4 regions of the Cupriavidus sp. GW821-FHT02F09 genome follow, and region 1 is predicted to be linked to each of the others. Evidence: predicted binding sites of a transcription regulator. Region 1 holds the regulator's gene; each other region holds the start of a gene.
What was found. The regulator HrcA, encoded in region 1, represses chaperone genes, less so after heat shock. The targets are predictions, from matches to a motif close to TTAGCACTCNNNNNNNNNGAGTGCTAA.
Positions count from the first base shown of each region.

Region 2: rpoH (RNA polymerase sigma factor RpoH) is a predicted target of HrcA. The motif match lies at 3,574-3,600, and genes of this name have one in related genera.
Region 3: groES (co-chaperone GroES) is a predicted target of HrcA. The motif match lies at 5,104-5,130, and genes of this name have one in related genera.
Region 4: groES (co-chaperone GroES) is a predicted target of HrcA. The motif match lies at 2,869-2,895, and genes of this name have one in related genera.

Region 1 is NZ_JBWKVH010000016.1:32,864-40,730, forward strand. It holds gene AC07XB_RS19120 (S8 family peptidase) at 1-629, opposite strand, end outside; gene AC07XB_RS19125 (hypothetical protein) at 780-1,217, opposite strand; gene recN (DNA repair protein RecN) at 1,258-2,982, opposite strand; gene AC07XB_RS19135 (NAD kinase) at 3,055-3,972, opposite strand; gene hrcA (heat-inducible transcriptional repressor HrcA) at 4,087-5,124, shown strand; gene hemH (ferrochelatase) at 5,237-6,352, shown strand; gene AC07XB_RS19150 (RNA-binding S4 domain-containing protein) at 6,386-6,781, shown strand; gene AC07XB_RS19155 (hypothetical protein) at 6,823-6,978, opposite strand; gene grpE (nucleotide exchange factor GrpE) at 7,253-7,810, shown strand.
Region 2 is NZ_JBWKVH010000008.1:71,228-79,094, reverse strand. It holds gene ntrB (nitrate ABC transporter permease) at 1-409, shown strand, start outside; gene AC07XB_RS11945 (ABC transporter ATP-binding protein) at 470-1,273, shown strand; gene ybiB (DNA-binding protein YbiB) at 1,400-2,419, shown strand; gene AC07XB_RS11935 (pirin family protein) at 2,444-3,319, opposite strand; gene rpoH (RNA polymerase sigma factor RpoH) at 3,717-4,613, shown strand; gene AC07XB_RS11925 (SCO family protein) at 4,713-5,339, opposite strand; gene AC07XB_RS11920 (heme o synthase) at 5,488-6,423, opposite strand; gene AC07XB_RS11915 (COX15/CtaA family protein) at 6,420-7,523, opposite strand; gene AC07XB_RS11910 (SCO family protein) at 7,531-7,867, opposite strand, start outside.
Region 3 is NZ_JBWKVH010000003.1:108,972-116,838, reverse strand. It holds gene AC07XB_RS05040 (acyl-CoA dehydrogenase family protein) at 1-662, opposite strand, end outside; gene ssuD (FMNH2-dependent alkanesulfonate monooxygenase) at 808-1,956, opposite strand; gene msuE (FMN reductase) at 1,974-2,540, opposite strand; gene groL (chaperonin GroEL) at 3,023-4,660, opposite strand; gene groES (co-chaperone GroES) at 4,734-5,024, opposite strand; gene AC07XB_RS05015 (undecaprenyl-diphosphatase) at 5,388-6,002, shown strand; gene AC07XB_RS05010 (ABC transporter ATP-binding protein) at 5,999-6,667, shown strand; gene AC07XB_RS05005 (ABC transporter permease) at 6,664-7,461, shown strand; gene AC07XB_RS05000 (response regulator) at 7,503-7,867, shown strand, end outside.
Region 4 is NZ_JBWKVH010000059.1:22,033-29,899, forward strand. It holds gene AC07XB_RS35480 (metallophosphoesterase) at 1-663, shown strand, start outside; gene groL (chaperonin GroEL) at 802-2,445, opposite strand; gene groES (co-chaperone GroES) at 2,486-2,776, opposite strand; gene AC07XB_RS35495 (zinc-dependent alcohol dehydrogenase family protein) at 3,306-4,310, shown strand; gene AC07XB_RS35500 (LysR family transcriptional regulator) at 4,307-5,170, opposite strand; gene AC07XB_RS35505 (hypothetical protein) at 5,323-5,538, opposite strand; gene AC07XB_RS35510 (hypothetical protein) at 6,128-6,580, opposite strand; gene AC07XB_RS35515 (Crp/Fnr family transcriptional regulator) at 6,828-7,550, opposite strand; gene AC07XB_RS35520 (2OG-Fe(II) oxygenase) at 7,600-7,867, opposite strand, start outside.

The DNA.
Region 1 (7,867 bases):
CCGGGCACAATGCGGCCGGCCAGATCGGGGTGTGGCAGGTAGCCGGTATCGAGCACGGCGATCACCAGGCTGCTGCTGCCGCGCGTGCGGTCCCATGCGGGCGGCAGGTTCACGCCGCCCACCACCTGGGCGGGGGTGCCGAGGTAGGGCTGGTTGAGCGCGAACTCGGGATCGTTAGGCACGGTGTCGTGCAGCCGCAGCCAGCGGTCCGGCACCACTTCCGCGATGCGCGGATCCTGGCGCAGCCGGGCGGCGGTACCTTCCGGGTCGGCGGCATCGCTGCCGGAGACGCTCAGCAGTTGCAGGCTGCCGCCCATCTGGCGCTTGACCGAGAGCGCCACGCCGGTGCTCTGGCGCACGCTCAGCATGCGCTCGGACAGGCCGCTGGCAGCGGCGCTGTCGCTGGCGCTGGTGGCGCTTGCGCCGGCGGTTGTGCTTGTGCTGCCGTCACGCCAGCGCACGATGAAGTTGCCGGTGTAGTGCGGCGCGGGGCGCGCGGCGGGGTCGGGGGCTGCGCTGGCTGCGGCCGGCGCACCCAGCCAGAGGGCGGCGCCCAGCGCCAGCAGCAGGGCGACATGGGGCGCCACGCGCCGCGTTTCGCCAGATTGGAATTGACGCTTTGCCTGCATGTCTGCCTTCTCCCGTTGATGCCGCTTCGGACTGACCGCGGTTACAGCATTCAACCTTCCACCTTCAGCTTTCAACCTTCCACCTTCAGCTTTCAACCTTCAACGTCCAAGTCATGGATTCCGACGACAGGAATCGGGTCGCCGCCGGAATCAGCTCGCCGGCATGTCGCGGCCAATGGGCTGGGTGCGGTTCGGCTTGAGCACGCGGTCAGGCTCGGCCAGCTCGATGCGGGGGGTGCCGCGCAGCGTGGCAAGCGCCTGGTCGATCGTGGCATCGGCCGACGCGGAGATCGCGGTGACCAGCCACACGCCGCCCGACATGGGCCGCTTGACGACGAAGCGGATCGGCCCGGCAATCGACGCCAGCAAGCGATCGGCGTCTTCGGACACGGTGACGGGCGGCGCGGAGAAGCGCACCATGATGTCGCCTACGGCGCGATCGGCGCTGATGCTGTTGAGCGGTGGCGCCGACGGGCGCTGTTGCGCCTGGCAAGCGGTCAGGGCCAGCAAGGCCAGCAGGCCGCAGGCGGCGGTGATCCGCAGAGGGCGAGCCAGTGAGCGGGAGTGTGGCTGTTTGCCGAGTGACATGGGGAAACTCCTGAATGGTTACGGGCCAGGGCGCAGGCGATCAGCCTGCGCTGCGCCGCGAGCGGCGCGCCTCCCGGGCCGTGCCGGTGGTGCCGCGCAGGCCTTGCGCGAGCATCTCCTCGGCGTGTTGCACTGTGGTGGGCGTCACCGTGGTCCCACCCAGCATGCGTGCGGTTTCGACCACGCGGCCGGCGGGGTCGAGGGCGCGGATGCGCGAGCGGGTGACCGAGCCTGTGCCATCGCGCTGGCTGGTCTCCTTGCTGACCAGCAGGTGGGCGCCGGCCTGGGCGGCCACCTGCGGCAGGTGGGTCACGCACAACACCTGGCGGGCGCGGCCGAGTTCCTGCAGGCGGCGGCCTACCACCTCGGCCACCGCGCCGCCGATGCCGGTGTCGACTTCGTCGAAGATCAGGGTGGGGGTGGGCGCGGCCTCGCTGGTAATGACGGAAATCGCCAGGCTGATCCGGGCCAGTTCGCCGCCCGACGCCACTTTGGCCAAGGGGCGCGCGCTGACGCCGGCATGGCCTGCCACCAGGAATTCGACCTGTTCCAGGCCGTGGCTCTGCCCTTCGTCGAGCGGGTGCAGCGCCACCGCGAAACTGCCGCCCGCCATGGACAGGCCCTGCATGGCATCCGTCACGGCGGCCGACAGGCTTTCGGCCGCCACCTTGCGGGCAGCGCCGAGGTGCTGGGCGATGGTGAGGTAGGCGGCGCGGGCCGCGGCTTCGCGCGCCATCGCCTTGTTCAGGTCCTGCGCGGACTGGAGATCGTCCAGTTGCTGGCGGCGCGCCATCAGTTCGTCCGGCAGCTGCTCGGGCGGCATCCGGTACTTGCGCGCGGTGGTGTGCAGCGCCTGCATGCGCGCCTCCACCACCTGCAAGCGTTCGGGGTCCAGGTCGATCCGGTCGACGTAGCGGTTGAGCGAGTGAGCGGCCTCCTCGACCTGGACCAGCGCCGGGTCCAGCGCCGCCAGTACGTCGCCCAGCGCGGGGTCGACGTCAGCCATCTGCCGCAGGCGCTGCACCACGCTGTTCAGCCCGGACAGCACCGAGCCATCGGCCTCGGACAGCGCCTCGAGCGCGGCGCGGCTGCCCTCGATCAGCCCGGCGGCGTGCGACAGCCGGTTGTACTCGGCCTGGATGTCTTCCCATTCGCCGGGTTGCGGCGCGAGCTTCTCGAGCTCGCCGACCTGCCATTCGAGACGCTCGCGTTCCAGCTGCATCTCGCGCGAGCGGTGCTCGACGGTTTCGCGCTGGCGCACGCACGCGCGCCACGAGCGCCAGGCTTCGGCTACCGCGCCGGCCTGCGCGGTGAGCCCGGCATGGGCATCAAGCAGCAGGCGCTGGGCGTCGGGGCGCAGCAGCAGCTGATGGGCATGCTGGCCGTGGATATCGACCAGGCGGTCGCCGATGTCGCGCAGCTGGCCCAGCGTGGCGGCGGCGCCATTGATAAAGGCCTTGCCGCGCCCGCTGGCGTCTACCGTGCGGCGCAGCAGCACCGTGCCTTCGTCGCCGGTGAGATCGTGTTCGGCCAGCCAGGCGTCGAGCCCGGCCGGGGTGGAAAAGGTGGCGCTGATGCTGGCCCGGGCGGCGCCTTCGCGGACCACGCCGGCGTCGGCGCGCTCACCCAGCACCAGGGCCAGCGCATCGATCAGGATCGACTTGCCGGCGCCGGTCTCGCCGGTGAAGACGGTGAAGCCCGGGGAGAAGTCGAGATCGAGGGTATCGACAATGACGAAATCGCGGATGGACAGGCTGCGCAGCATCGTGGTCGACGGGTCGGGGCTGGGTGATGTCAGGGGACGGATCTGGGCCGGATCGGTGCGGGCCGGGGCGGATCAGAGCCGGTTGTCTTCGCTCGGGTACTCATGCCAGTGCAGCTTCTTGCGCAGCGTGGCGTAATAGTTGTAGCCGATCGGGTGCAGCAGGTTGACGGTCTTGGCCGAGCGCCGCACCACGATGCGGTCGCCGGGCAAGAGCGAGGTTAGCGACTGCATGTCGAAGTTCACGCTGGCGTCACGCGCCGTGGCGACCTCGATCGACACTTCGGCGTCGTGCGGCAGCACGATCGGGCGGTTGGACAGCGCATGCGGGGCAATCGGCACCAGCACTAGGCCCGACAGGGTCGGGTGCAGGATCGGGCCACCCGCCGACAGCGCATAGGCGGTCGAGCCGGTCGGCGTGGAGACGATCAGGCCATCGGAGCGCTGGTTGTACATGAAGTGGCCGTCCACCGACACCGCCAGCTCGACCATGCCTGAAATGCCGGAACGGTTGACCACGACGTCGTTGAAGGCCAGCGCGGAGAAGATCACGCCATCGTCGCGCACCACCTGGGACTCCAGCAGCATGCGGGTCTCGGACTCGTAGCGGCCCGCCAGCATGTCGGGCAGCACCGAGTGCACGTCCTGCAAGGGGATGTCGGTCATGAAGCCAAGGCGCCCGTGGTTCACGCCGATCAGCGGCACCGGGTAGCCGGCCAGCTGGCGCGCCAGGCCCAGCAGGGTGCCGTCGCCGCCGAGCACCACCGCCACATCGGCATGCTTGCCGATCTCGTCGGGCGCCAGTGCCGGATAGTCGGTCAGCCCGGTGGCCAGGGCAGTGTCTCGCTCGAACACCACATCCTGGCCGTTCCTGAGGATACAGGCGGCCAGCTCTTCCAGCGGGCCCTCGATGCCGGCTGTGGCGTACCTGCCGATCAGGGCGACGGTGCGAAATGGGGCGCGCGCGGCGCCGGGCTTGGGGAGCGAAGACATGCCGGGATTAGACCATACCGCCGTGACCATTGTCAGCAGGAGGGCGCTTGGCGCCGGGCCGGATCGCCGATGAGCCGCCCGAATGGTGAAAACTTGCGTAAAATCAGGAACATCATGGATGAACGTGCGAAAACGCTTCTCAAAACCCTCATCGAGCGCTACATCGCCGAGGGGCAGCCCGTGGGCTCACGGACCTTGTCGAAGTACTCGGGGCTCGACCTGTCTCCGGCCACCATCCGCAATGTGATGTCCGACCTGGAGGAAATGGGGTTCATTGCCAGCCCGCATACCTCGGCCGGGCGTATCCCCACGCCGCGCGGCTACCGGCTGTTCGTGGATACCATGCTGACCGCCCAGCCGCTGGATGGCGCGCTCAACCTGGCGGAGCTGACCGGCAAGATCCGGGGCCAGCTGCACGGCCAGCAGCTCGGGCCGCAGCGGATGATCACGTCGGCGGCGCACACCTTGTCCAACCTGTCGCAGTTCGCCGGTGTGGTGATGACCCCCAGGCGCGCCCAGGCGTTCCGCCAGGTCGAGTTCATGCGGCTTTCGGACAAGCGCATCCTGCTGATCATCGTCACCCCCGAGGGCGACGTGCAGAACCGCATCATCCAGACCGAGCTGCCATACACCCCGTCCCAGCTGGTCGAAGCCGCCAATTTCATCAACTCGCACTTTGCCGGCATGAGCTTCGACAATGTGCGCGACCACCTGCGCGGCGAGCTGCAGGCGCTGCGCATGGATATGTCGCAACTGATGCAGGCCGCGGTGGAGGCGGGCAGCAATGCCATGGCCGAGGGGGAGGACGACCACGTCTTCATCTCGGGCGAGCGCAAGCTGCTGGAGGTGGAAGACCTGTCCTCCAGCATGGAAAAGCTGCGCCGCCTGTTCGACGTGTTCGAGCACAAGACCGGCCTGCTCAAGCTGCTCGATGTCTCCAGCCACGCCCAGGGCGTGCAGATCTTCATCGGCGGCGAGAGCAAGCTGGTGCCGCTCGAAGACATGGCGGTCATTACCGCGCCCTACGAAGTCGACGGCCAGATCGTCGGCACGCTCGGGGTGATCGGGCCGACCCGCATGGCCTACGAGCGGGTGATCCCGATTGTCGACATCACCGCGCGCTTGTTGTCCAGCGCGCTCAGCCAGAACTAGTGTTGGCCCGGCCCGGTCTCACAAACTGCCTGTTCCCCTCATCCTGTAAGCTCGGCGAGACCTGGCGGCCGCGCGCCCTGTGCCCGCGCCGCCCCGCCACACCGGAAATTACATGACGCTCACCCCTGAACCGGCCTACCAGCATGGCCAGGCGCCGCGCACGGCCATCCTGCTGATCAACCTTGGCACCCCGGATGCGCCAACGCCGAAGGCGGTCGGCAGCTACCTCAAGCAGTTCCTGTCCGACCCGCGCGTCGTGGAGATCCCACGCGCGGCGTGGCTGCCGCTGCTGTACGGCATCATCGTGCCACTGCGCTCGCGCGCCTCGGCGATGAAGTATGAGTCGATCTGGCTGCGGGAGGCGCATATGACGGGTTCCCCGCTGCTGGTGCACACCGAGCGCCAGGCTCACGCCTTGCAACTGCTGCTGAACCAGCAAGGCCATGAGGTGACGGTGGCGTGCGCCATGCGGTACGGCAATCCCTCGATCGGCTCGGTGCTGGAAGCGCTGCGCCGCCAGGGGACCGAGCGCATCCTGCTGCTGCCGTTGTACCCGCAGTACTCCGGCACCACCACGGCGACGGGCTTCGACGAGGTGTTCCGGGTACTCAAGCAGTGGCGCAACCAGCCGGAGCTGCGGCTGGTCAAGCATTTCCACGACCATCCGGCCTATATTGCCGCCTTGCACCAGCAGGTGGGGGCATACTGGGCGCAGCATGGCACGCCGGATTTCGCGCGGGGCGACAAGCTGATCCTGTCGTTTCACGGCGTACCGCGCCGCACGCTGGAGCTCGGCGATCCCTACCATTGCGAGTGCCTCAAGACCGGGCGCCTGCTGGGCGAGGCGCTGGGCCTGCAGCCTGGGCAGTACCAGGTTACCTTTCAGTCGCGCTTTGGCAAGGCGGAATGGCTGCAGCCCTATACCGCGCCCACCCTGCAGGAGCTCGGCAAGGTCGGCACCGGCCGGGTAGACGTGTTTTGCCCGGGCTTTCCGGCCGATTGCCTGGAGACGCTGGAAGAGATCGCCATGGAAGGGCGCTCCGAGTTCCACGTGGCAGGCGGCAAGGTGTTCCACTACATTCCCTGCCTCAACGATTCGGAAAGCTGGATTGCCGGGCTGGCGGAGATCGGCTTGCAGCACTTGCAGGGCTGGCCGCTGCGGCTGCCGCATCCGCATGAGCTGGAGGCCCGCCGCACGCACGCGCAGACGCGCGGCGCCGCAGCATGAGCGCGGCGCTGCCCAACGGAAGGGGGTGATGACATGAGTGTATCTTTCGAGGCCGATGCCCGCCTGCGCATCGACAAATGGCTGTGGTGCGCGCGCTTCTTCAAGACTCGCTCGCTGGCTGCCGAGGCGGTGGACCGTGGCAAGGTGCAGGTCAACGGCCAGGCGTGCAAGAATTCGCGCGAGGTCAAGCCGGGCGATACCGTCGTCCTGGAGGCGCACCAGCAACGCTGGGAAGTCGTGGTGAAAGGGATTGCGGGCTTACGCGGCCCGGCCTCGGTAGCCCAGACGCTTTATGCGGAAACCGAGGCCAGCGAGGCGCGCCGGCGGCCGGACGCCGAGAACCGGCGGCTTAACGTGGAGCCTGCATCGAAGCTGCAGGGGCGCCCGACCAAGCGCGATCGCCGCCAGATCGACGGCGTCAGGGGGTGAGGCGCACGGCGATTCAAGCTGTACGGACTCACCCGGCTGGGTCAGCGAACGTAGGGAATGATGTAGTGTTTGAATACCGCCTTGCCACTGCCGTATTCGGTGTCTCGCGGCGTGAAGGCGCCGGAGAGGCAGATGAAGACTGTCATCACCGATAATGCGGCGAGAAGGAAGACCGTCAGAACAGGCAGCTTATGCATGGCTAACCTTTCGAGAGTGGCCCCACTTGAGTTGCATCTTCGACCCCGTTATTTTTGTCATTTTTATACGGTTTCATCTTAGGGGGTGCGCTGCAGCAAAGCAATATGACCCCTATTTCCGTAGACCCCTCTTTGTAACCTTGTATTTCACTGCACTGTCGCGGTGCGCACTTGAAAATCCGGGGGCCTGCCACCAACTGCAGGCTACATTTGCCGATTGACCACCCGGCGGCCTGCGCTAGACAGGCCGCGCCTTTGTTTGATACGGATCGACATGGAAGAACAGAAGCAGACGCCATCCACCACGCCGCCGCTCACGCCAGCCAGCGAGGAGCTGAACACCGCCCCGGCCGGCCAGGCCGATAACGCCGCCACCGTGGACGTGGCGGCCCAGTTGGCCGCGCTTGAAGCCAAGGCCAAGGAGAACTACGACATGTTCCTGCGGGCTACCGCGGAAGGCGAGAACATCCGCCGCCGTGCCCAGGAAGACGTCGCCAAGGCCCATAAATTCGCCATTGAGACCTTTGCCGACTACCTGCTGCCCGTGATGGACAGCCTGCAGGCGGCACTGGCCGACGGGTCGGGCGATATCGCCAAGCTGCGCGAAGGGGTCGAACTGACCGCCCGCCAGCTCGTCAGCGCCTTTGAGAAGGGCAAGATCGTCGAGCTGAACCCGGTTGGCGAGAAGTTCGACCCGCACCGCCACCAGGCCATTTCGATGGTGCCGGCCCCGCAGGAGCCGAACACCGTGGTCACGGTGCTGCAGCGCGGCTACACGATCGCCGATCGCGTGCTGCGCCCGGCGCTGGTCACGGTGTCCGCACCCAAGTAAGCGCCACCTCTTTGCGGTCCGCCCGGCGGGCTGGCACAAGCAACGCCCGGTGCCGCT
Region 2 (7,867 bases), on a different contig from region 1:
GCTGTTCAAGTCGGCAAACCCGGCGGCGATCTGGGCCATCTTCATCTGCTCGATCTGGCCGATGGTGATCAATACCGCGGTGGGCGTGACCCGCGTGCCGCAGGACTACCTGAATGTGGCGCGCGTGCTCGACCTTTCCGAATGGAAGGTGTTCACCCGCGTGCTGCTGCCCGCCGTGCTGCCGTACATGCTCACCGGCGTGCGGCTGTCCATCGGTACCGCCTGGCTGGTGATCGTGGCCGCGGAAATGCTCACTGGCGGCACCGGCATCGGCTTCTGGCTGTGGGACGAGTGGAACAACCTGAAGGTGGAACACATCGTTATCGCGATCTTCATCATCGGTGTGGTCGGGCTGCTGCTCGAATATGCGCTGCTCAGCCTGGCCAAGCGCTTCAGCTACGGCAACTAAGACGCTAAGTCGCAAAGACGCCAAGTCGCTACCCGCGCCCTGGCGCCCAAGGAGAAGCTCATGGAAAAGTTCGTCCGTATCGAGAATGTCGGGCAGACCTTCAAGACCAAGAAGGGGCCGTTCGTCGCCCTGCGCGATGTCAACCTGACCATCGCCAGCGGCGAGTTCATTACGCTGATCGGCCATTCGGGCTGCGGCAAGTCCACCTTGCTTAACCTGCTGGCCGGGCTGGACCGGCCCAGCGCCGGCGCGCTGATCTGCGCCGAGCGCGAGATCGCCGGCCCCGGCCCGGATCGGGCGGTGGTGTTCCAGAACCATTCGCTGCTACCCTGGCTGACCTGTTTCGACAATGTCTATCTTGGCGTGGAGCGCGTGTTCGGCGCCAGCGAGAGCAAGGCGCAACTGAAGGCCCGCACGCACGACACGCTGGCCTTGGTTGGCCTGACGCATGCCGAAGCCAAGTATCCGCAGGAGATCTCGGGCGGCATGAAGCAGCGCGTGGGCATCGCCCGGGCGCTGGCCATGGAGCCCAAAGTGCTGCTGATGGACGAACCCTTCGGCGCGCTGGACGCGCTCACCCGCGCGCACCTGCAGGACGAACTGATCAAGATCGTGGCGAAGACGCGCAGCACGGTGGTGATGGTGACCCACGACGTGGATGAAGCGGTGCTGCTGGCCGACCGCATCGTCATGATGACCAACGGCCCCGCGGCCACCATCGGCGAAGTGCTGAAGGTGGACCTGCCGCGGCCACGCGAGCGCATGGCGTTGGCCGAGGACAAGGATTACCACGCATGCCGCACGGCAGTGCTGGACTTCCTGTACCGCAAGCAGCGCAATCCCGCCCTGAAGGAAGCCGCCTGAGCGGGGGCGATGACGGGCCTGCCACTGCCGCGCCAGGGGCGAAGCCGAGCCGGCATTGCGGCTGTCATGGGCACGGCCGGCCCGCTCCGCTATCATGGACTTCAAACCACATAGTCCCAACCCGCCATGACCACCACGCCTACCTCCCCCGCGGCCCCCGCCGCCCCTGCTTTCGCTGCCGCGAAGTACATCAAGGAAATCGGCCGGGGCGTCAACGGCGCGCGCGCGCTGCCGCGCGAAGATGCCCAGGCGCTGTTCGATGCCATGCTGGCAGGCCGCGTGGCCGATATCGAGCTGGGCGCGGTGCTGATGGCCTATCGCATCAAGGGCGAGGCCCCGCACGAGCTGGCCGGGATGCTCGATGCCGCGCACGCGCATTGCCTGCCGCTGGCCGGCCCGGCGGACCGCGTCGTGGTGTCAATCCCCAGCTATAACGGCGCGCGCAAACAGCCTAACCTGGTGCCACTGCTGGCGTTGCTGCTGGCGCGCGAGGGCATTCCGGTACTGGTGCACGGCTCCCGCCAGTTCAACGGGCGCGTCACCAGCATCTCGCTGTTCGAGGCGCTGGGCATCGTGCCTTGCAGCTCCGTGGCGCAGGCCGAATCCCAGTTGCGCGGCAGGGATGCCCAGCCCGGCCCGCTGGCAGTGCTGCCGATCGACGTGCTGTCGCCGGCGCTGGCCCGGATGCTGGACAAGCGCATGCAGATCGGCTTGCGCAACTCTGCGCATACGGTGGTCAAGATGTTGCAGCCTGTGGGCGCGCACGGCCCGGCCGAGGCGCTGCGGCTGTATAGCTACACCCACCCCGAGTACCGCGAAACCCTGACCGATTATTTCTCGCGCGAGCCCGCCAATGTGCTGCTGGCGCGAGGCACAGAGGGCGAGGTGGTGGCGGACGCCCGGCGCAACAGCCGCATCGACTGGCTGCACGACGGGCATCAACGCACCTTGGTCGACCCGACGTCGGGCTCTATCGTTGAAGTACCGGAATTGCCGCCCGGCAGTGACGTGGACCAGACCGCGGCCTGGATCCGCCTCGTGCTGGACGGCGAGGCGCCTGTGCCTGCCCCGATCGCCACGCAGATCGACGCCATCCGCGACTGCCTGCAGCAAGGCACGCGCGTGGCCTGGGCCAGCCCGGTCTGAGCGTCGCCCGCCAGGCAGGCGCCTTTAGCGCTTGCGCTGTGGAAGCGGAATGCGATCGTTCTCGCCCGGCACGCGCGGGAACTGGTCATCTTCCCAGCGCTGGGAGGCTGCTTCGATCGCTTCCTTGGTGCTGGCAACGAAATTCCAGAAAATAAAGCGATGGCCATCGGTCGGGTCGCCGCCGAGCAGCATCACGCGCGACGCCACCTGCGCCGTCAACGTCACCGGCTGGCCCGGCACCAGCACCGCCAGGTGCCGCTCGGGCAACACTTCGCCGTCCAGGGCGATGGTGCCGTCCACCGGGTAGATGCCGCGCTCGGCGTGCTCCGCCGGAATCTCCAGGCTGGCGCCCGCCTCGAGCTCAATGGCCACGTAGAGCGTGCGGCTAAACACCTTCACCGGCGCCTCGGCGCCGAATGCATCGCCCGCAATCACCGTCATGCGTACGCCAGGGCGCTCCAGCTTGGGCAGCGTCGCGGCCGGATGGTGATGAAAGGACGGCTCGACGTTCTCGTGCTCCTTGGGCAGCGCCACCCAGGTCTGGATGCCGTGCAGGCGCGGCCCGGCATCGCGGGCGGACTGGGGCGAGCGCTCCGAGTGCGCAATGCCGCTGCCAGCCGTCATCCAGTTCACGTCGCCCGGCCTGATGACCTGTTTGCTGCCGAGGCTGTCGTGGTGCAGGATCTCGCCCTCGAACAGGTAGGTGACCGTGGCCAGGCCGATGTGGGGATGCGGGCGCACATCGGCGCCTTCCCCTGGCGGCATGGCCACCGGGCCCATGTGGTCGAAGAAGATGAATGGGCCGACAGTCTGGGTTGCCGCGGCGGGCAGCAGACGGCTCACGGCAAAGTCGCCGAGGTCACGGGTGTGCGGCTTTAGCAAGTGCTCGATAGCAGACATGATATTCCCCGATTTGGTCGATGCTGACGCTCAGCGCCACTGAGACAAATGAAAAGAGTGTAGCTGCTAGCGAAACACAGCATCTCAACTGGCGACAGAACCGGCAGGGGCATCAGCCCTCTAACCACTGTCGGATCGTTCGCGTACCCGCGTGAGATAGTGGCCTCGTCACATCCTGCAAGATGTCGGAATAAAATACTATGTAGAAGAACCATTCGATTATCAGGAACTATCAACCCTATTGGCACTCCAACTTAGCAGTCCCCCGGCTTGAGTGCTAATATGTGTTGCAATGCAGTGCGAGACCCCGAAAAGGGCCGCACACGCGGGCAACCCACCCGCCGGATGCGAAAGGAGCCATCGAGTGAACGCAGTCCTATCTGCTGACCAAACCCAAATGACCAACCGTCTGCCTGCGGTGCCACAAGGCGCCGGGACGTTTGCGCTGACCTTTCCCGGAACGCTGGGAAATATCGACAGCTATATCCAGGCTGTCCACCGTATTCCCCTGCTTACCCCCGAGGAAGAGCAGCGGCTCGCGCGCGAGTTGCGCGAGCACGACTCCGTCGATGCGGCGCGCCGCATGGTGCTGTCGCACCTGCGCCTGGTGGTGTCCATCGCCCGCCAGTACCTCGGCTATGGCCTGCCCCATGCAGACCTGATTCAGGAAGGCAATATCGGCCTGATGAAGGCCGTGAAGCGCTTCGACCCGGATCAGGGCGTGCGGCTGGTGTCTTATGCGATGCACTGGATCAAGGCCGAGATCCACGAATACGTGCTGAAGAACTGGCGCATGGTCAAGGTGGCTACCACCAAGGCTCAGCGCAAGCTGTTCTTCAACCTGCGCAGCCACAAGCAAGGTGCCCATACCTTCACGCCGGAACAGATCGACGCGGTTGCGCGCGAGCTGAACGTCAAGCCGGAAGAAGTGATGGAGATGGAAACCCGCCTGTCGGGCGGCGACCTGGCGCTCGAAGGGCAGATCGACGATGGCGAAGAGGATTTCGCGCCCATCGCCTACCTGGCCGACAACCACAACGAGCCCACCCGCGTGATCGAGGCGCAGCGCCACGACCGCCTGCAGGTGCAAGGCCTGGAAGAAGCGCTGTCCAAGCTCGACGACCGTAGCCGCCGCATCATCGAGGCGCGCTGGCTGCAGGTCAACGACGACGGCTCGGGCGGCTCCACGCTGCACGAACTGGCTGACGAATTCGGCGTTTCCGCCGAACGCATCCGCCAGATCGAAACCGCGGCGATGAAGAAGATGAAGGGTGCGCTGCAGGCCTTTGCCTAAGGCTTAAGCGCACCAAAAGTAGAACAGGGCCGGTCTCGCGACCGGCCCTGTTTTATTTTGCCTGCCGGCTTCGCGCCGGCGGCCCGCCTCATGACAGCATCAGGACAGCAGTTGCTTGAGGTCGTGCACGATCGGCTCCGGCCCCTGGCCGTGGCGGATAAACAGGCGCAGCTTGCCGCTCGGGTCGAACACATAGCTGCCCGCCGAGTGATCCATGGTGTAGTTATTCGGGGACGTGCCCGGCACCTTGGCGTAGAACACCTTGAAGTCCTTCGCAACCTTCTGCAGCGCGGCATCGTCGGCCGGGCGCATGCCCAGGAAGCGCGGATCGAAGGCCGGCACATACTGCGCCAGCAGCGCCTGCGTATCACGCTCCGGATCCACCGTAACGAACAACACCTGCACCTTGTCGGCGTCCGGTCCCAGTTGTTCCATCACCGCCTTGAGCTCGGCCATGGTGGTCGGGCACACGTCAGGGCAATGCGTATAGCCGAAGAACATCACTACCGCCTTGCCCTTGAAGTCGCCAATGGAGCGCACCTTGCCGTTGTGGTCGGTAAGGACGAAGTCCTTGCCGAACTCGCTGCCGCCGGTGATATCGACGTTCTTGAAGGAAGCCTTCTGCTGGCCGCATGCCGCCAGCAGCAGCGCGCACAGGGCCAGCAGGCAAAACCGGCGGAAGGCCGCGAAGGTGGGGAGAAAGCCTGAAGGGAAATGGTTTGGCATGCGAGTTCGGGTGGTGTTGGCGAGCCGGCGCCGCCCGGCAGGCGGCTAGGCGCGACAAGGTCACATTAACAGATGACACGCAGTATCGCCGATCGTGGCCGCCACGCGCGCAGGCCGCGACAAGATGCCGCAAGCCTGCGCGCCCCGCTCAGGCCTGCGGCAGGAATTTGAAGTAGTGATCGACCAGCAGCGCGGCGAACAGCAGCGAGAGATACAGGATCGAGAAGCGGAAGGTGCGTTGCGCCAGCGCATCCGAGTAGTTGCGATACATCTTCCACGAGTAGGCCAGGAACCCGCCCCCCAGGATCAGCGCGGCCGCCAGGTAGATATAGCCGCACATGCCGTACACAAAAGGCAGCAGCGTGGCCGCGATCATGATCAGCGTGTACAGCAGGATATGCAGCAGCGTGAAGCGCTCGCCGTGCGTCACCGGCAGCATCGGCAGGCCGGACTTGGCGTAGTCGGCGCGGCGATACAGGGCCAGGGCCCAGAAGTGCGGCGGCGTCCACGTGAAGATGATCAGCACCAGGAACCAGGCTTCCGCCGGCAGGTCGCCCGCGACCGCCGCCCAGCCAAGCGCCGGCGGCATGGCGCCGGACAGGCCGCCGATGACGATGTTCTGCGGCGTGGCCGGCTTGAGCAGGATGGTGTACACCACGGCGTAGCCCACGAAGGTGGCCACGGTCAGCCACATGGTCAGGTCGTTGGTGTAGACGTGCAGCAGCCACATCCCTGCCCCACCCAGCACGGCGGAGAACACCAGCGTCTGGATGGTGGTGATCTCGCCGGTGGCCGACGGGCGCCACGCGGTGCGGCGCATCAGCGCATCAACCTTCTGCTCCACCAGGCAGTTGATGGCGAAAGCGGCACCTGCCAACAGCCAGATGCCGGCGGCACCGCCGATCAGCACCGGCCACGGCACCATGCCGGGCGTGGCGAGGAACATGCCGATGATGGCGCAGAAGACGGCAAGCTGCGTCACCCGCGGCTTGGTCAGGGCGGCGTACTGGCGGATCAGGTGGCGAACCCGCCCGAGGGGATGTGTGTGGGTAGCTGTAACCACTGGAGAGTTCTTGTCTTTCATGTGGCGCGCGCGGCGGCCGGCACGTCGGTAGCAATGTCAGCGGACCGGGCCGCGAGCCCTATATTGTAGTTGAGGCGAACCAGGAGCAGCAGCAAGACCGCCGCGCCGCCGTTATGCGCCACCGCGGCACCCAGCGGCCAGTCGAACACGATGTTCGACAGACCTGTGGCCAGTTGCAGCGCGAGAAAGCCCAGCAACCAGCCCGCGCTGCGCGTGAGGCCACCATGGCGGCGTGCCTGCAGCCCAAACCAGGCCAGGAAAGCCAGCACGACGAAAGCGAAGCCGCGATGCACCCAATGGATCGCCACCAGGGCCGAGTGCGGGATGTAGTCGCCGTCGGCGGTCATGCCGAGCTGGCGCCACAGCGTAAAGCCGTGGTGGAAGTCCATGTCCGGCACGAGCTGGCCGTTGCACAGCGGAAAGTCGGTACACGCCAGCACAGCATAGTTAGTGCTCACCCAGCCGCCCAGGAAGATCTGCAGCACCAGCAAGGCTAGCGCGATGCGCGCCGGCCAGCGCAGCCCGGCCGCCTGCGGCGCCACCCGCAAGGGTGGATCGTTGCGCGAGCCCAGCCAGATCAACGCTGCCAGCAGGCTCATGCCGAGCATCAGGTGCGTGACCACGATGATGGGCTGCAGCTTGAGTGTGACCGTAAAGGCCCCGAATGCGCCCTGCACGCACACCAGCAGCAGCACCCCGGTGGCGAACCAGGGCGACTGCTTGAGTTCGCGCCGCTTGACCCAGGCCAGCACCATCAGCGTGATGATCAGCACGCCGACCGCCATGGCGAAGTAGCGGTGGATCATCTCGATCCACGCCTTGGTGATGCTCACGGGCCCGCTGGGCAGGGCCGTCTCGGCGGCGCGGATAGGTTCCTGCGCCGCGTGCGGGTTGGAGTGGCCATAGCAGCCCGGCCAGTCAGGGCAGCCCAGGCCGGAGTCCGTCAGCCGCGTGAAGCTGCCGAACATGATCAGGTCCAGCGTCAGGAAGGCGGTGATCCAGACCAGCTTGCGATACTTGTTGCGGTCCCCTTTGACCAGCACGTAGCTCAAGGGGAACAGCGCGATCAGGACGCCGATGATGGCGAGTTGGAGCAGCATGCGCGCCTCACCCGATGTGAGAGTACTTGAGCAGCTTCTTCAGGTCGGAGCTCATCTTCTTGGGGTCCGGCTCCTTGGGGAAGCGCATCATCAGGTTACCCAGCGGGTCGATCAGGAACAGGCTGTCCTCGATCCGGGCACCCGGTTCCGCCGGCAGCCATTTCTGCATGGCCTCGCGGTTGGCGCGCAGGAAGCGCACGCCGGCATAGGGCTCGTTGTAGGCAGCAGACAGGCGGGAATCGATCGGGCCTTCGTCACTGATCAGCCACACCGGCACGATGCGCTCGCGGTCCTGGCCTTGCCCCGCGCGGATCTGGCGGATGGTGAACAGTTTCTTGGCGCAG
Region 3 (7,867 bases), on a different contig from region 1:
CGCGGGAAGCTCAGCACCTGTTCGCCGGACACCGCCACATCGCGAAAGCGTGTGGTGCCGGAGCCGGTGAGGCGCTGGCCAAAACCCCGCCAGTCGTCGATGCGGTCGATGCCCGGCGCATTGGCCGGCACCAGCACATAAACCGGATCGGCACTGCCCTCGCGGCTGGCGCTGACGGCAATCCAGTCGGCATAGAGCGTGCCTGTGCTGTAGAACTTCTCGCCGTCGAGCCGCCAGCCTTCGCCATCCGGCGACAAGGTGGTCTTGTGCTTGCCTGGCGCGCCGTCGCCAAGCTCGGTAGTGGCGTTGCCGAAGATCGCGCCCTGCGCGACGAGCTGCAGCCAGCGCTCCCGCAGTTCGGGCGCTATCTCCGCATAGAGCCGCTCGACAAAGCCAAAATGCGCGCGCAGGATCTGCGGCAAGTTGGAATCCGCTTCGCCCAGCTCGATCAGCAGTTCGAACAATTGCTCGACCGACGCGCCCAGCCCGCCGAGCGCCACCGGGACGCGCAAGGCGCCGAAGCCGGCATCGCGCAGCAGGGCGACCGCATCGAAAGCAAGCTCGCGCTCCTGTTCGCGCTGGGCCGCGCGTTCGGCGATCTGCGCAAAGATCGGGCGGAAGCGCGCAAAGAGATCCGCCTGGGAAGGATTGAATTCTGGCATGCGTTTGTTGTCTGGGTTTAGATAGCGATGGCAAACACGGGAGGCTCGCCAGCGGCGGCATCTGGCTCTTCCGGCTCGCCGGGCTTGGGCCGGCTCTCCCGCAGCTCGCCGATCTGGATCAGGCGCGAGCGCGTGAGGTTGCGGCTCAGGCCGCAGCCTTCCTGCCCGGCAGCACGTCGTTGGCGATCATCTCGCCGAACGGCCCCGTCAGGTTGGTGGCGCCGCCGCGGCCCAGGCTGGCGTACGGCTCCGGCAGCAACGGGAACACCAGTTCGGCGAAGCGGTACGCTTCCTCCAGGTGCGGGTAGCCCGAGAAGATAAAGCTCTCGATGCCAAGATCCGCGTATTCCTGGATCCGTGCGGCCACTTCCTGTGGATTGCCCACCAGCGCGGTGCCGGCACCGCCGCGCACCAGGCCCACGCCGGCCCAGAGGTTGGGATAGATCTCCAGCTGGTCGCGGCGGCCGCCGTGCAACGCGGCCATGCGGCGCTGGCCGACGGAATCGAAGCGCGAGAAGGACTTCTGCGCGGCGGCGATCGTTTCGTCCGAGATCTGCGCGATCAGTTCATCGGCGGCCCGCCAGGCTTGCTCGCTGGTACGGCGCACGATCACATGCAGGCGCACGCCAAAACGCACTTTGCGGCCAAGGCGCGCGGCGCGCTCGCGAACATCGGCGATTTTTTGCGCTACGGCCTCGGGCGGTTCGCCCCAGGTCAGGTACACGTCGACCTGCTCGGCTGCCAGGTCGTGCGCTTGCTCGGACGAGCCGCCAAAGTAAAGGGGCGGGTAAGGACGCTGCACCGGCGGATACAGCGCCTTGGCGTTATCCACCTTGATATGCTCGCCATCGAAGTGAACCGCCTCGCCCTCCAGCACGCGGCGCCAGACGCGCAGGAACTCGGCCGATGCCGCGTAGCGCTGGCTGTGGTCGAGGTACAGCCCATCGCCACGATTTTCGTCCGGATCGCCGCCGGTCACGACGTTGATCAGCAGCCGGCCATTGGTAATACGGTCAAGCGTGGCGGCCATGCGCGCCGACACGGTCGGCGAGATGATGCCCGGGCGGATTGCCACCAGGTAGCGCAGGCGCTCCGTCCAGGGCGCCACTGCGGAGGCAATCACCCATGAATCCTCGCAGGAGCGGCCGGTGGGAATCAACACGCCGTAGTAGCCCAGGTTGTCAGCCGCCTGCGCGATCTGCTTCAGATAACCCAGCGAAACGGGGCGCGCGCCCTCCGTGGTGCCGAGATAGTGGCCGTCGCCGTGCGTGGGAAGAAACCAGAAGACATTCATTGCCGCGGCTCTCCCCTTCAAGCCGCGCGCTGCAGCGGCGATTTGCGGCTGGCTTCGAACAACGGCGCGCAACGATCCGCGGCCAGGCGGATGCGTTCGGCCAGCGCGGTGCTGCTGACCTGGTCATTGTGGAAATCCCCCGGGCTGCCGTACACGCCGATGGGCAACGTGAGCGCCTGCAGGAAGCCGAACAGCGGCCGCAACTGATGCTCCAGCACCAGCGCGTGGCGGTCGCTGCCGCCCGTCGCCCCCAGCAACACCGGCTTGTCCACCAGCGCTTCCTGCCCCACCAGGTCGAAAAGGTGCTTGAAGTGGCCGGGATAAGAACCGCGATACACCGGCGCGGCCACCACCAGCAGGTCCGCGGACTCGATGGCGACCAGTTCGTTTTCAATCTCGGCCGGCAGCTCTGCGCGCGACAGCGCCGCGCCCAGCGGACGCGCGATATCGCCGAGGTTGACGATATGGCTTTGCAAAAGCAGCCGGCTATCCAGTTCCGTGAGCAGTGCCTGCACGAGCGCGAGCGTGCGCGAGGGCTGCTGCGCGCTGCCGTTGACGGCGACCACTTTCAGCGGTGTAGCCATGGGAAGAACCTCCTGTCGATATCGATGGTTTGTGGATTCACGCGCGGGGCGCATTTCGTTGCCGGCAATGCATCAGGCAAGAAGCAAGCCCGCGTGAATTGCCATGTTCTTTGCCTGTGCGCCATTCCTGGCACGGATCCGCGCCGTTCTCCCAGAGCACACTGCTGATCTGCTGTTGCTGATGCAACTGCGTGGAGATGGGGGGCGTTGCCACCGCAGCCGTCTTAGGCAAGCGCTTACAAGCCCCTCACGATAGCGCAACGGAATTGGCCGTCGAAGGATGAATTTCGTCTATATATAGACACGCGAAACGCATATAGGCATGCGAGCTTTGCATCCCCGCCAGGACCCTGCAGAGGGTGCCGAAGATTGGTGCTGCTCCAGCCCGAATGCGCAGCGGCGATGCATGCAAAGCGAAGGGGGCCCCGCTTGCGGGACCCCCTTCGTTCATGCCTTGCCGGACGCGTCTTCATCCAACGGCCTCAGAAATCCAGTCCGCCGCCTCCGCCAGCCGCGCCCTGCGCGCCGAGCTGTCCCTCATCCTTCGGCAGTTCGACGATCGCAGCATCCGTGGTAAGGATCAGGCCTGCCACCGAAGCGGCATTCTGCAAAGCGGTGCGTGTGACCTTGGTCGGGTCAACCACACCACCTTCCACCAGGTCACCATATTCTCCCGTCGCCGCGTTGTAGCCAAAATTGCCCGTCCCTTCGGCCACGCGCGCTACCACCACGCTGGCCTCTTCGCCGGCGTTGGCAACAATCTGGCGCAACGGCTCCTCCAGTGCCCGCAGCACGATCTTGATGCCTGCCTGCTGGTCCGGGTTGATGCCCGTCAGATCCTTGATGGCCTGGCGCGCACGAATCAGCGCTACGCCGCCGCCGGCCACGATGCCCTCTTCCACCGCGGCACGCGTGGCGTGCAGCGCGTCTTCCACGCGGGCTTTCTTCTCCTTGACCTCGACTTCCGTGGCGCCGCCGACCTTGAGCACCGCCACCCCGCCGGCCAGTTTGGCCACGCGCTCCTGCAGCTTCTCGCGGTCATAGTCGGAGCTGGCCTCGTCGATCTGGGTGCGGATACGCTTGACCCGCGCCTGGATCTGCGCGGCGTCGCCGGCGCCATCGATGATGATGGTGTTCTCCTTGCCGATTTCCACGCGCCCCGCCTGGCCCAGTTGCTCCAGCGCGATCTTTTCCAGAGACAGCCCGACCTCTTCCGACACCACCTGGCCGCTGGTCAGGATCGCGATGTCTTCCAGCAGTGCCTTGCGGCGGTCGCCAAAGCCGGGGGCCTTGACCGCGGCGGCCTTCAGGATGCCGCGGATATTGTTGACCACCAGCGTGGCGAGTGCCTCGCCCTCCACGTCCTCGGCCACGATCAGCAGCGGACGTCCGGCCTTGGCCACCTGCTCCAGCACGGGCAGCAGGTCGCGGATGCTGGAGATCTTCTTGTCCACCAGCAGCAGGTAGGGTTGCTCGAGCACCGCCACCTGCTTGTCGGGGTTGTTGATGAAATACGGCGACAGGTAGCCACGGTCGAACTGCATGCCCTCCACCACTTCGAGCTCGTCTTCCAGCGACTTGCCGTCTTCCACCGTGATCACGCCTTCCTTGCCGACCCGGTCGATGGCCTGGGCGATACGCTCGCCGATGGCGCTTTCGCCGTTGGCGGAGATGGTGCCGACCTGCGCGATCTCGCGGCTGGTGGTGGTGGGCTTGCTGATGCGGCGCAGCTCCTCAATGGCCGCCGTCACCGCCTTGTCGATGCCGCGCTTCAGGTCCTGCGGATTGAGCCCGGCCGCGACGTACTTGACGCCCTCCCGCACGATGGCCTGCGCCAGTACGGTAGCGGTGGTGGTGCCGTCGCCGGCGTTATCGCTGGTGCGGGAAGCGACCTCCTTGACCAGCTGCGCGCCGATGTTCTGCAGCTTGTCCTTGAGCTCGATCTCCTTGGCCACGGAGACGCCGTCCTTGGTCACGGTAGGGCTGCCGAAGCTGCGCTCCAGCACCACGTTGCGGCCCTTGGGGCCCAGCGTCACCTTGACCGCATTGGCGAGAATATTGACGCCTTCGACCACCTTGGCGCGGGCCACGTCGCTGAACACTACATCTTTTGCTGCCATTGCTGTCTGTCCTGTCTTGATTGTCGGGTTCGTTCGGGAAACACTGGATCGATGCTGGCGGACACGCGGCGATTCAGCGCTCGACCACCGCCAGGATGTCTTCCTCGCGCAGCACCAGGAGTTCGTCGCCGTCGACCTTCACCGCCTGGCCTGCATACTTGCCGAACAGCACCCGGTCGCCCGCGCGCAGGTCCAGTGCAATGCGTTCGCCGGCTTCGTTGCGCCGGCCCGGGCCGACGGCGATCACCTCGCCCTGGTCCGGCTTTTCGGCGGCGCTGTCGGGAATGACGATGCCGGATTGCGTGCGGGTTTCGTTGTCGGACCGTTTGACGAGAACGCGGTCGTGCAGTGGGCGAAGGCTCATGCTGGCTCCAGAAGGAAAGGAAGAGAGAAGTTCGTTGGCGGCGGATGCCAGTGCCGACGGTGGCACTGCGGGCTGGCAATCAGCACTCGATGCCGGTGAGTGCTGAGTATAGAAAGCACCGCCATGCGCGGCCAACTGATCGTTTCGCATTTGCTTAGAATGCGCGCCTGACAGCGCGCCTGACGTGGCGAGCACATCGGGTTCCCACCCACGCTGCCTTGCGCGACCCGCATGATTTACCCGGGTCCACGACGTCGGCATGGAGCGGGCCGGGCACGGCCAGCCGGCCAGCCGGCCAGCCTTAAGCGTTTCTTAAGCCGCTGTGCACTATCCTTGCCGCATCGCCAGAATCCAACGTTCCCGATGTCGACGCTCCTTGCCCTGAACCTCACGCTGTTCCAGCGCCTGAACGCCCCCGCTGGGCTGTCTGGCGCCGGCCTCTGGGTGCCCGCTTTCCTTGCCGAGGGACTGATCGCAGCCGCGCCGCTGGTGCTGGCCGCGGGCTGGCTGCGCGCGCGGCCGGGTGAGCGCCAGATGGTGGCGAGCGCACTGGCGGCCGTGGCGCTGGGCGGGCTCTGCTCGACCCTGTTCGGCCTGCTGCTGCCGATGCCGCGGCCCTTCATGGCGGGCGTCGGGCATACCTACCTGGCGCATGCCGCCGACCCCTCCTTCCCGAGCGACCACGTCACGCTGCTGGCCACGCTGGCCTTCGTCCTGCTGCGCGCGCCCGGCAGGGCCCAGCGCCTGAGCGGTACCGGCTTGCTGGTAGCCGCGGCACTAACGGGCTGGGCCCGCGTCTTCCTCGGCGTACACTTTCCACTGGACATCGTCGGCGCATTTGCGATAGCGGCATGCTGCGCGGCCGTGGCTACGTCTGCCTTCACGCGCCCGCTGCTTGCTGCTGTCACGGTGCGCGCGGAGCAGCTTTACCGGCACCTGCTGGCCTACCCCATCGCACGCGGATGGCTCAACCCATGACAACGGCTGACACGATGCCGCCCCTTGCCACCGTTGGCGCCCTGCCGTCAACGCGCGGTGCCGACGCCAGCCTGGACATCAGCGGCCTCGAAGGCGCCGGCCGCGGGCCGTTCAGCCTCACCGTCGCGCCCGGCAGTTGCGTGATCCTGTCCGGCGCGTCCGGCGCGGGCAAGAGCCTGCTATTGCGCATGATTGCCGATCTCGATCCCAATCGCGGGCAGGTCCGGCTAGGCCAGTCCCCGCGCGAGAGCATGAGCGGTCCGGCCTGGCGGCGCCAGGTCATGCACGTGGCGGCCGAGTCCGGCTGGTGGGGCGACGACGTGCTTGAACATATGACGGACGTGCCGGCTGCCCAGGCGCTGCTGGCGCGGCTGCGCTTGCCCGCGGACATCCTGCAGGCGCCCGTGAGCCGCCTGTCCACCGGCGAGCGCCAGCGCCTCGCGCTGATCCGCGCGCTGGTGCGCCGTCCGCGCTTCCTGCTACTGGATGAGCCAACCTCCGCGCTGGACGCCGAGACCACGCTGGCCGTCGAAGCGCTGCTGCACGACTGCAAGGCACAGGGGCTGGGGCTGCTGATCGTCTCGCACAATCCCGCGCAGGCGGCACGCCTGCAGGACCGGCACTATCGCCTCGGCGCCGCCGGGCTGGAAGCGGTGCCGGCATGAGCCCGATCCCGCTCACAGCCTATGACCTGGCGCTGGCCAGCCTGCTGGTGCTAGCCGGCGCGGGCGCCTCGCTGGTGATGTCGCTGGACGTGCACCGCAGCCTGCTCTGGGCCGCGGGCCGCATGGTGGTGCAACTGCTGCTGGTCGGCCTGGTGCTGCGCACGGTGTTTGGCTTGTCGTCGCCGCTGGTGACCGCGTTGACGGTTGCGGCCATGATCGCGGCAGCCGCCCGCGAGGTGGGCAGCCGGCAGGAGCGCCGCCTGGCAGGGCCCTGGCACGCGCTGATCGGCGCCGCCGCCGTGAGCCTGCCGACGCTGCTGGTGACCGTGCTGGCGCTGACCACGGCCTTGCGCCCGACGCCCTGGTACGACGCCCGCCACGCGATCCCGCTGGCCGGCATCATCCTGGGCAATGTGATGAACGCCGCGAGCCTGGCGCTCAATGGCGCCTTTACCGCGGTCTGGCACCAGCGCGCCGCCATCGATGCACGCCTGGCGCTTGGCGACGACCGCCAGGCGGCGCTGCGCGTGATCGTGCGCCAGGCGGTGCGCAGCGGCATGCTGCCCACCATGAACACCATGGCGGCGGCCGGCATCATCACCATGCCAGGCATCATGACCGGCCAGATCCTGGCCGGGATGGACCCGATCGCCGCGGCCCGGTACCAGATCCTGCTGATGTTCCTGCTTGCCGGTGGCAGCATGCTGGGCGTGATCCTGGCCGCCACGCTGGCGGTCCGGCGCCTGACCGACCACCGCCACCGCTTGCGCCTGGACCGGCTGCAACGCCGTTGACCCCAAGGCACCCACTCATCACCAACAAAGGAATCCATGCCATGCGCCTGCTGCTGGTGGAAGACGACCCGATGATCGGCGAAAGCGTAGAGGAAGGCCTGCGGGCCGAAGGCTACGCGGTCGACTGGGTCAGGGATGGCCGCCTCGCCGATGCCGCGCTGGCCGCCAATGCGCCCGGCACCTACGACGCCGTGCTGCTCGACCTTGGCCTGCCCGGCCGCTCCGGCGAGGCGGTGCTGCGGCAACTGCGCGCCCGCGGGCTGGCGCTGCCGGTGCTGATCCTGACCGCGCGCGACGCCACCGCCGACCGCGTGCGCGGCCTGGATGCCGGCGCCGACGATTACATGGTCAAGCCGTTCGACCTCGACGAGCTGTTCGCGCGCATCCGGGCCTTGCTGCGCCGTAG
Region 4 (7,867 bases), on a different contig from region 1:
GCCGCGCGCACCTTTTCGGGGCCGGTGGTCTATGTGCCGGGCAATCACGAGTACTATGAGAGCGCCTTCGAGCAAGTGGACGCGGCGATGGCGGAGGCCGCCGGGGCGGCGCCGCATGTGCGCGTGCTCAATGACGCGGTGGCTTGTTTCGACAACCTGGCAGGCGAGCCGGTGCGCGTGATCGGCACCACCTGGTGGACCGATTACTCGCTGTTTGGCGCCAACCGGCGCGAGGAGTCGATGCTGGCCTGCGCCGGCGTGATGGTCGACCACCGCCTGATCGAGGTGGCGGATGGCGAGGGCCAGCGGCGCCGCTTCACCACGGCCGACGCGCTGGCGCGGCACGAAGCGGCCAGCGCCTGGCTGGCGGCGCAGCTCGCCACGCCCTTTGCCGGCAAGACGGTGGTGGTGACCCACCATGCGCCGGATCTCGGCAGCCTCGACCCGCGCTTCTCCCACGATCTGGTCTCCGCCGGCTTTATCTCGCGCAGGCCGGATCTGGTCGCGCAGGCCGACCTGTGGGTGCACGGCCATACGCATACCGGCTTCGATTACCGCCTGGAAGATGCGCGCGTGGTGTGCAACCCGCGCGGCTATATCCGCCGCAAGACCGGCGAACTGGAGAACCCGGCCTTCGACTGGTGCTACACGGTGGAGCTGTAAGCCTTTCCCGCGACGGCGCCCCTTCGGCCGGTGCTGTCGCCCCATAAACAAAAACCCCCGCCGGCTCGCGCCAGCGGGGGTTTTTGCTACTACGGGTGATGCGGGTACAGCAGGCTGCCGTTTGGCAGGCCGGCAGATTTACATCATGCCGTCCATGCCGCCCATGCCGCCCATGCCGCCCGGCATTGCCGGAGCCGAGTCATCCTTCGGCAGTTCGGCAACAGCGCAGTCGGTGGTCAGCATCAGCGATGCGACCGAAGCAGCGTTCTGCAGCGCGGTGCGGGTCACCTTGGTCGGGTCCAGCACGCCCATTTCCACCAGGTCACCGTACTCGCCGGTGGCGGCGTTGTAGCCGTAGTTGCCGTTGCCTGCGATAACCTTGGCCACGACGACCGAAGCTTCTTCGCCAGCGTTCAGCACGATCTGGCGCAGCGGCTCTTCCATGGCGCGCAGCACGATCTTGATGCCAGCGTTCTGGTCAGCGTTGTCGCCGGTCAGGTTAGCGATGGCAGCGCGAGCGCGCAGCAGGGCCACACCGCCGCCGGGGACAATGCCTTCTTCCACGGCTGCACGGGTTGCGTGCAGTGCATCTTCCACACGTGCCTTCTTTTCCTTCATTTCGACTTCGGTGGCTGCACCAACCTTGATCACTGCAACGCCGCCAGCCAGCTTGGCCACGCGTTCTTGCAGCTTTTCACGGTCGTAGTCCGAGGTCGCTTCTTCGATCTGGGCACGGATTTGCTTCACGCGTGCTTCGATCGAGGCTGCGTCGCCGTGGCCGTCGATGATGATGGTGTTTTCCTTGCCGATTTCGATGCGCTTGGCTTGACCCAGTTCTTGCAGGGTTGCCTTTTCCAGCGTCAGGCCGATTTCTTCAGCGATCACTGCACCGCCGGTCAGGATGGCGATGTCTTCCAGCATGGCCTTGCGGCGGTCGCCGAAGCCCGGAGCCTTGACAGCAGCGGTCTTCAGGATGCCACGGATGTTGTTCACCACCAGGGTCGCCAGGGCTTCGCCTTCGACGTCTTCAGCGATGATCAGCAGCGGGCGGCCCGACTTTGCCACTTGTTCCAGCACCGGCAGCAGGTCACGGATGTTCGAGATCTTCTTGTCGAACAGCAGGACGAACGGGTTGTCCAGGGCGACAACTTGCTTTTCCGGGTTGTTGATGAAGTACGGCGACAGGTAGCCGCGGTCGAACTGCATGCCTTCCACGACTTCCAGCTCGTCGGCCAGCGACTTGCCGTCTTCCACGGTGATCACGCCTTCCTTGCCAACCTTGTCCATCGCTTCAGCGATCAGCTTGCCGATCACTTCGTCGCTGTTGGCCGAGATCGAGCCAACTTGCGCGATTTCCTTGCTGGTGGTGGTGGTCTTGGTCAGCTTCTTCAGCTCTTCAACCGCGTTCACCACAGCCTTGTCGATGCCGCGCTTCAGGTCCATCGGGTTCATGCCGGCGGCAACGTACTTCATGCCTTCGCGCACGATCGACTGGGCCAGCACAGTTGCGGTGGTGGTACCGTCACCGGCGTTGTCGCTGGTCTTGGAAGCCACTTCCTTGACCATTTGCGCGCCCATGTTCTGCAGCTTGTCCTTCAGCTCGATTTCCTTGGCCACGGACACGCCGTCCTTGGTCACGGTCGGGCCGCCGAAGCTGCGCTCCAGCACCACGTTACGACCCTTCGGGCCCAGGGTAACCTTGACTGCGTTGGCGAGGATGTTCACGCCTTCGACCATCTTGGCACGGGCGGCGTCGCCGAATACTACGTCTTTAGCTGCCATGTTCTGAATCTCCTAAATCTGTACGAATGGGGTGCGTGGATTACTTGTTCACCACAGCCATGATGTCTTCTTCGCGCATGACCAGCAGTTCCTGGCCATCCACCTTCACGGCCTGGCCGGCATACTTGCCGAACAGCACGCGGTCACCCACCTTGACGTCGAGGACGATCGAAGCGCCCTTGTCGTCCTTCTTGCCGGGGCCCACGGCGAGCACTTCACCTTGATCAGGCTTTTCGGCAGCGTTGTCGGGAATCACGATGCCGGAAGCGGTCTTGGTTTCATTGTCCAGACGCTTCACGATCACGCGGTCGTGCAAAGGACGCAGATTCATACGGACTCCTTGGTACAAAAAGTGATTTCAGGTTCACAAAAATGACCGCCAGCACTGACGGCCAGCAGAATTAGTACGCTGGGAGAGGTCTGTTAGCACTCATGCCCAACGAGTGCTAATTATAGGGACGGGGGGTAGCGTTTTCAAGTCAACGACTTGATACGTGTTTACCCTGGAGTCGTGAAAATCGTTATGGGGCCTGGCCGCGCGCCGAAATCTTTATTCGCGTCCTGATGGAATCCGGACGGATTTCGCCGACATGAAAGTTACCCATGAATCACCAGTCCAATGTCTCCGGGTCGGATCATCGTATACCACCCGTGGTGTTGCCTGCGGCACTTTCGCCTGCTGCACAATGCTCAACGTCACCCACATCCACGGCGACGTGACAAGAAGCCAGCCCATTCAAAACTGCATGGCAAGAGTACAGAAGCGTTGATTTACGAGCGCGCCGGCCTGGCCAAGAATGGTCACACCACCCCGTCTCAAACCCCTCGCTAGTTCATCGCCAACCCATCCGGAGCGCATCATGTCCCACCCCACCATGCAGGCCCTCATCGTCGAATCCGCGGGCGCGCCGTTCACGCCCGTCCAGCTTCCCAGGCCAGTGGCCGGCCCCGGCCAGGTACTGGTGCGCATCCTGGCCAGCGGCGTCAACCCGCTCGACACCAAGATCCGCGCCGGCCAGGCGGGGCACGCCCGCCACCCCTTGCCCGCCGTGCTGGGGCTGGACCTGGCCGGCGTGGTCGAAGCCGTGGGCGCGGGCGTGACGGCTTTCGCGCCCGGCGACGAGGTCTATGGCATGACCGGTGGCGTGGGTGGCCTGCAAGGATCGCTAGCGCAGTACGCGGCAGTCGATGCCGACCTGCTCGCGCGCAAGCCCGCCGCGCTGTCGATGCGCGAAGCCGCCGCGTTGCCGCTGGTGTTCATCACCGCGTGGGAAGGCCTGGTCGACCGGGCGCGCGTGCAGCCTGGCCAGAAGGTGCTGGTGCATGGCGGCGCCGGCGGCGTGGGGCATATCGCGGTGCAGATCGCCCACGCGCTCGGGGCGCAGGTATATGCCACGGGCTCGGCCGCGCAGAAGGCGATCATCGAAGGCTATGGCGCCACCGCGATCGACCATGCCGCGACATCAGTCGCGCAGTATGTCGACCAATACACTGCGGGCGAGGGCTTCGACGTGGTCTACGACACGGTGGGCGGCTCGGTGCTGGACAATGCGTTCCTCGCGGCGCGCACCTATGGCGGCCATGTGGTGAGCTGCCTTGGCTGGGGCGTGCACGCGCTGGCGCCGCTATCGTTTCGCGCAGCCACGTATTCGGGCGTGTTCACGCTGATGCCAATGCTCACCGGCAAGGGCCGCGCGCACCACGGCGAGATCCTGCGCGAAGCGGCGCGGCTGGCCGATGCGGGCAAGCTCTTCGTGCGGCTCGATGCGCGGCACTTCACGCTCGACAGCGCCATCGATGCGCATCGCGCCATCGAGACAGGCACAGCCAAGGGCAAGCTGGTGGTGGAGATTGCCGGGGACTAAGCGTCTGCGCTATTGCCCAGGCGCTCGATGGTTGCATCCAGGAAGGCGCGCAGCCGCCGCAGGCGGCGCAGGTCGCGGTGATAGCCCACCCAGACGTCGCGCCCCGGTGGCGCCTCGCCCAATTCGATGGCCTGCAGCCCGCCCAGGCGCTCGGCCAGCGCGCAGGGCAGGACAGCCAGCCCCGCGCCGGCCGCGCACAGCTTGGCCTGCGCCTCGCGGCTGTTGCTGCCGAATGCCACCCGGGCGTTCGGCAGCTGCTTGCGCATCCAGGCCACGTCGGGCAGGTCCGCGAAGCCCGCATCCAGCGTCAGCAGGGCATGGCCCTCGCCATCGCCCGCGCGCGGCGGTGCCACGCCGGGCGCCGAGTAGAGCGCGTAGTCCATGTGCATCAGCTTGCGCTGCACGATATCGGCCTCGTCGAACGCGCGGATGCGAAAGACCAGGTCCGCCTCGCGGCGTGCCAGGCTGAGCAAGCGCGCATCGGTGACCAGTTCCACCGCGACGCGTGGATGGGCGCGGATAAAGTCCGCGATCACCGGGGTCAGCATATGCACGCCAAACCAGTCGGACGAGGAGATCCGCAGCGTGCCGTCCAGCTCCCCTGCCTGGCCGGACAGCTGGCGCTCGAAAGCAATCGCCTCTGCCTCGATACGCTGCGCGTGGGCGAGCACGGCAGCCCCTTCATCGGTCAGCACGTAGCCGTCGCTGGTGCGCTGGAACAAGGCATGCCCGACGGCATCCTCCAGCGCCTTCAACCTGCGCCCCATGGTCGGCTGGGTCTGCCCGATCGCGCGCGCGGCGCCGCCCAGGGTGCCGGCGCGGGCGATCGCCAGGAAGATCTTGATATCGCTCCAATCCATCCGGGGAATTTGCTGACGTTACTGACGTTACGTTTGGGAGGTGTCGGATTCAGCGCGGCCAGGCAAGTCACAGGCGGCTAGGCAATGATGGCACGGCGGTGTGGCGGGAACAATAACGGGCACGCCGGGCACGGGCCGGTATCCCGCCAACTTCAGGCGGAAGGCGCCCAGCCTTCCAGAGCCCAGTAGTCAGGCACTTCCCGGCTGGGACTACGCAGCACCAGCGTGCAGCCGCACTGGCGGCAGCGGTAGGCATAGGCGGCGCCGTCCTGGGCCCGCGCATTGACGCCCGCGGCCTCCAGATCCTCGTGCGGCGGCAGGTGTCCTGGCCTGCCGGCCTGGCGCTTGCATCGCTCACACGGCAACATGGATTTACCTCAGGTTGACAGGGGGCATGGTTCCATCCTGCACAGCAGGGTGTAGGATGGCAGCAGACGAATTGGTGCAACGCACCATAATTATAGGCACTTTGCGAGCCTTTTCCAGATATATAGCGGGCTATGAGTTGCCTTGCGGCGCAACGAAAAAAAGCCTTGGCAGGGCCGCTGCCGCCAGGCTAGCGGACCGCAGGCGTGGGCACCGTGAGGAGGTCCCGCCGCGCATCTGGATTCGCTTCACCGCGCGCGGACGTATCGCCCGGAGGCCGCTCACGCGGCGGCTCGGCCAGCGGCACCGTGACGACGGCGAACACAGAAAACGGGCACCAGAAAGACGGCCTGAAGAGACTCATTCTGCGGATGACGATGGCGCCGGCAAGAAACGGTGAAGGCTCTGAAAAGCGAAGGACCAGCAAGGCAGCGCCCTGCCGGTCCGGCTTCAGGATTGGTAAGCCCTGCCCATCTTAACGACCGAATCGGCGGATGGTTGAGGCTGTCATCAACTATTCACGAAACCCGCAAAATACGGCGCGCCCCTGGACGGAATACATCCGGGGGCCACGCAATATACGCCGCAGCTTTACTGCCCGGAAGCCGCGTCGCGCGCCTTGCGCTTGGCGGGCCGGCCCGTCTTGACGGTCTCGACCTGAGCCACGACGGCCAGCAATTGCCGCTCCGGCAGCGACTCCAGCATCTTGAGCCCGGCCCGCAGCAACTCACTCTTCTTCACGTGCGCGCCGCCGTTCAGGCAGCGCCGCTTGAGTTCCGCCAGCTTGGCATAGTCCCACTCCGGCATGGTGAAGCTGTCGCGCACGACCTTGGCCTTGGCAGGCTTCTGTGCCTTCTCAGTCTTCTCTGCTTTCTCGGCTTTCGGTGCGGCAGCCACGGTCTTGACCGCTTCAGCCTTGGCAGCCTTGCCTGCCGTCTCCGTCTTACTGGCGCGCGTGACCGGCCGCTTCACTGCGGTGGCGGCCCTTTTCTGCGCCGCGGCGGGCGCGGGCGCACGCGTGCGCCCATTCGAAACCGTTGCCATGCATCCTCCTGTTTTGATCGCAGTGGTATCAAAACAGTATATATCGTTTATTTTGACAAGCGGCGCGAAAGGGAGGAAGCAGAGGAAGGGGAGGAAGCAGCCATCGCCGCCAATCGGGACGGGGCCGTGCAGACACGGATTTCGTCAAAAAACCTGCCATCCCCGCGAAGGGAAAAGTATCGCCCGGCCCCGCCACGATCTTAGCCGCCAGTTATTTCAGTCTTGCGACGAAGCGCAAGCTCCCACGCTACGTGCCAGGCGCGGACTCGCTGGCGATGGCCTGCAGCGCCGCCTTGTCGGATAACGTCAGGCGCCCGTATTCCAGGCGCAGCACGCCCTGCTTCTCCCAGTCCTTGAGCTGCCGGTTGACGCTCTGGCGGGACACGCCAAGCATATGGCCCAGGTCTTCCTGGGAGAGCTTGAGCGCGGCGGGGGCACCGGATGTCCGCACACCCGGCATGCCGTGGGTGGACAGCGCGTGCGCATGCTCGACGGCAAGCAGGCGCCGCGCCAGCCGCACCGGAAACGGCATCAGGATCACCTCGTCGATCCACTCCAGTGCGCTGCGGTAGCGCCGGCAGATCAGTTGCGTGAACTCCATCAGCCAGCGCGGCTCGCGCGCGATGAGCGTATGGAAGGTGGCGGCGGGAATCACCAATAGTTCGCTAGCCTCTGCGGCGCGTGTGTCGTACACGCGATGCGCGTCGATGAAGAGCGAGACCTCCCCGAACCACTGCCCGGGCTCCAGCAGGCTGACCACGGCCTCGCGCCCGTTCTGCGCCGTGCTGCTGACCTTGATGGCGCCGCGCTCGACGCAGAAGAGCGCGTCCGGGTTGGAGCCGTAGGTAAACAGCACCTCGCCCTTGACCAGTTGCCGCCGCATGGCATGCGACCGGAGCAGTGTTTCGAGCTCGGCCGAAAACTGTCCAGCGGCGGTGTCGTCTTCGTGCGGCTTCGGTCGTGTGCTCATGCCTTTTTCCCCGGGGTGCTGGTTACGCTGCTAATGCCGCTCGGGCGGTTCAGGCCTGATCGGTACGGAACCAGCCGGTGAGTGCCCAGCGCGTCTTGTGGCAGGGTAATACTTCGTGCGGAACCAGGTCGCTGCGAAACACGACCAGCCGCGCGCGCTGCGGCAGCACGCGGTTCAACTCGGTGGCGCCGTCGTCCTGTCCGTAGAGCGCGAGCTCGCCGCCATCGCGCTCGCTCCATTCAGGATTGAGGTAGAACACCAGCGAAATCTTGCGATGCAGTGTCGCGCGATGCTGGTCCACGTGCTTCTTGTAGGCG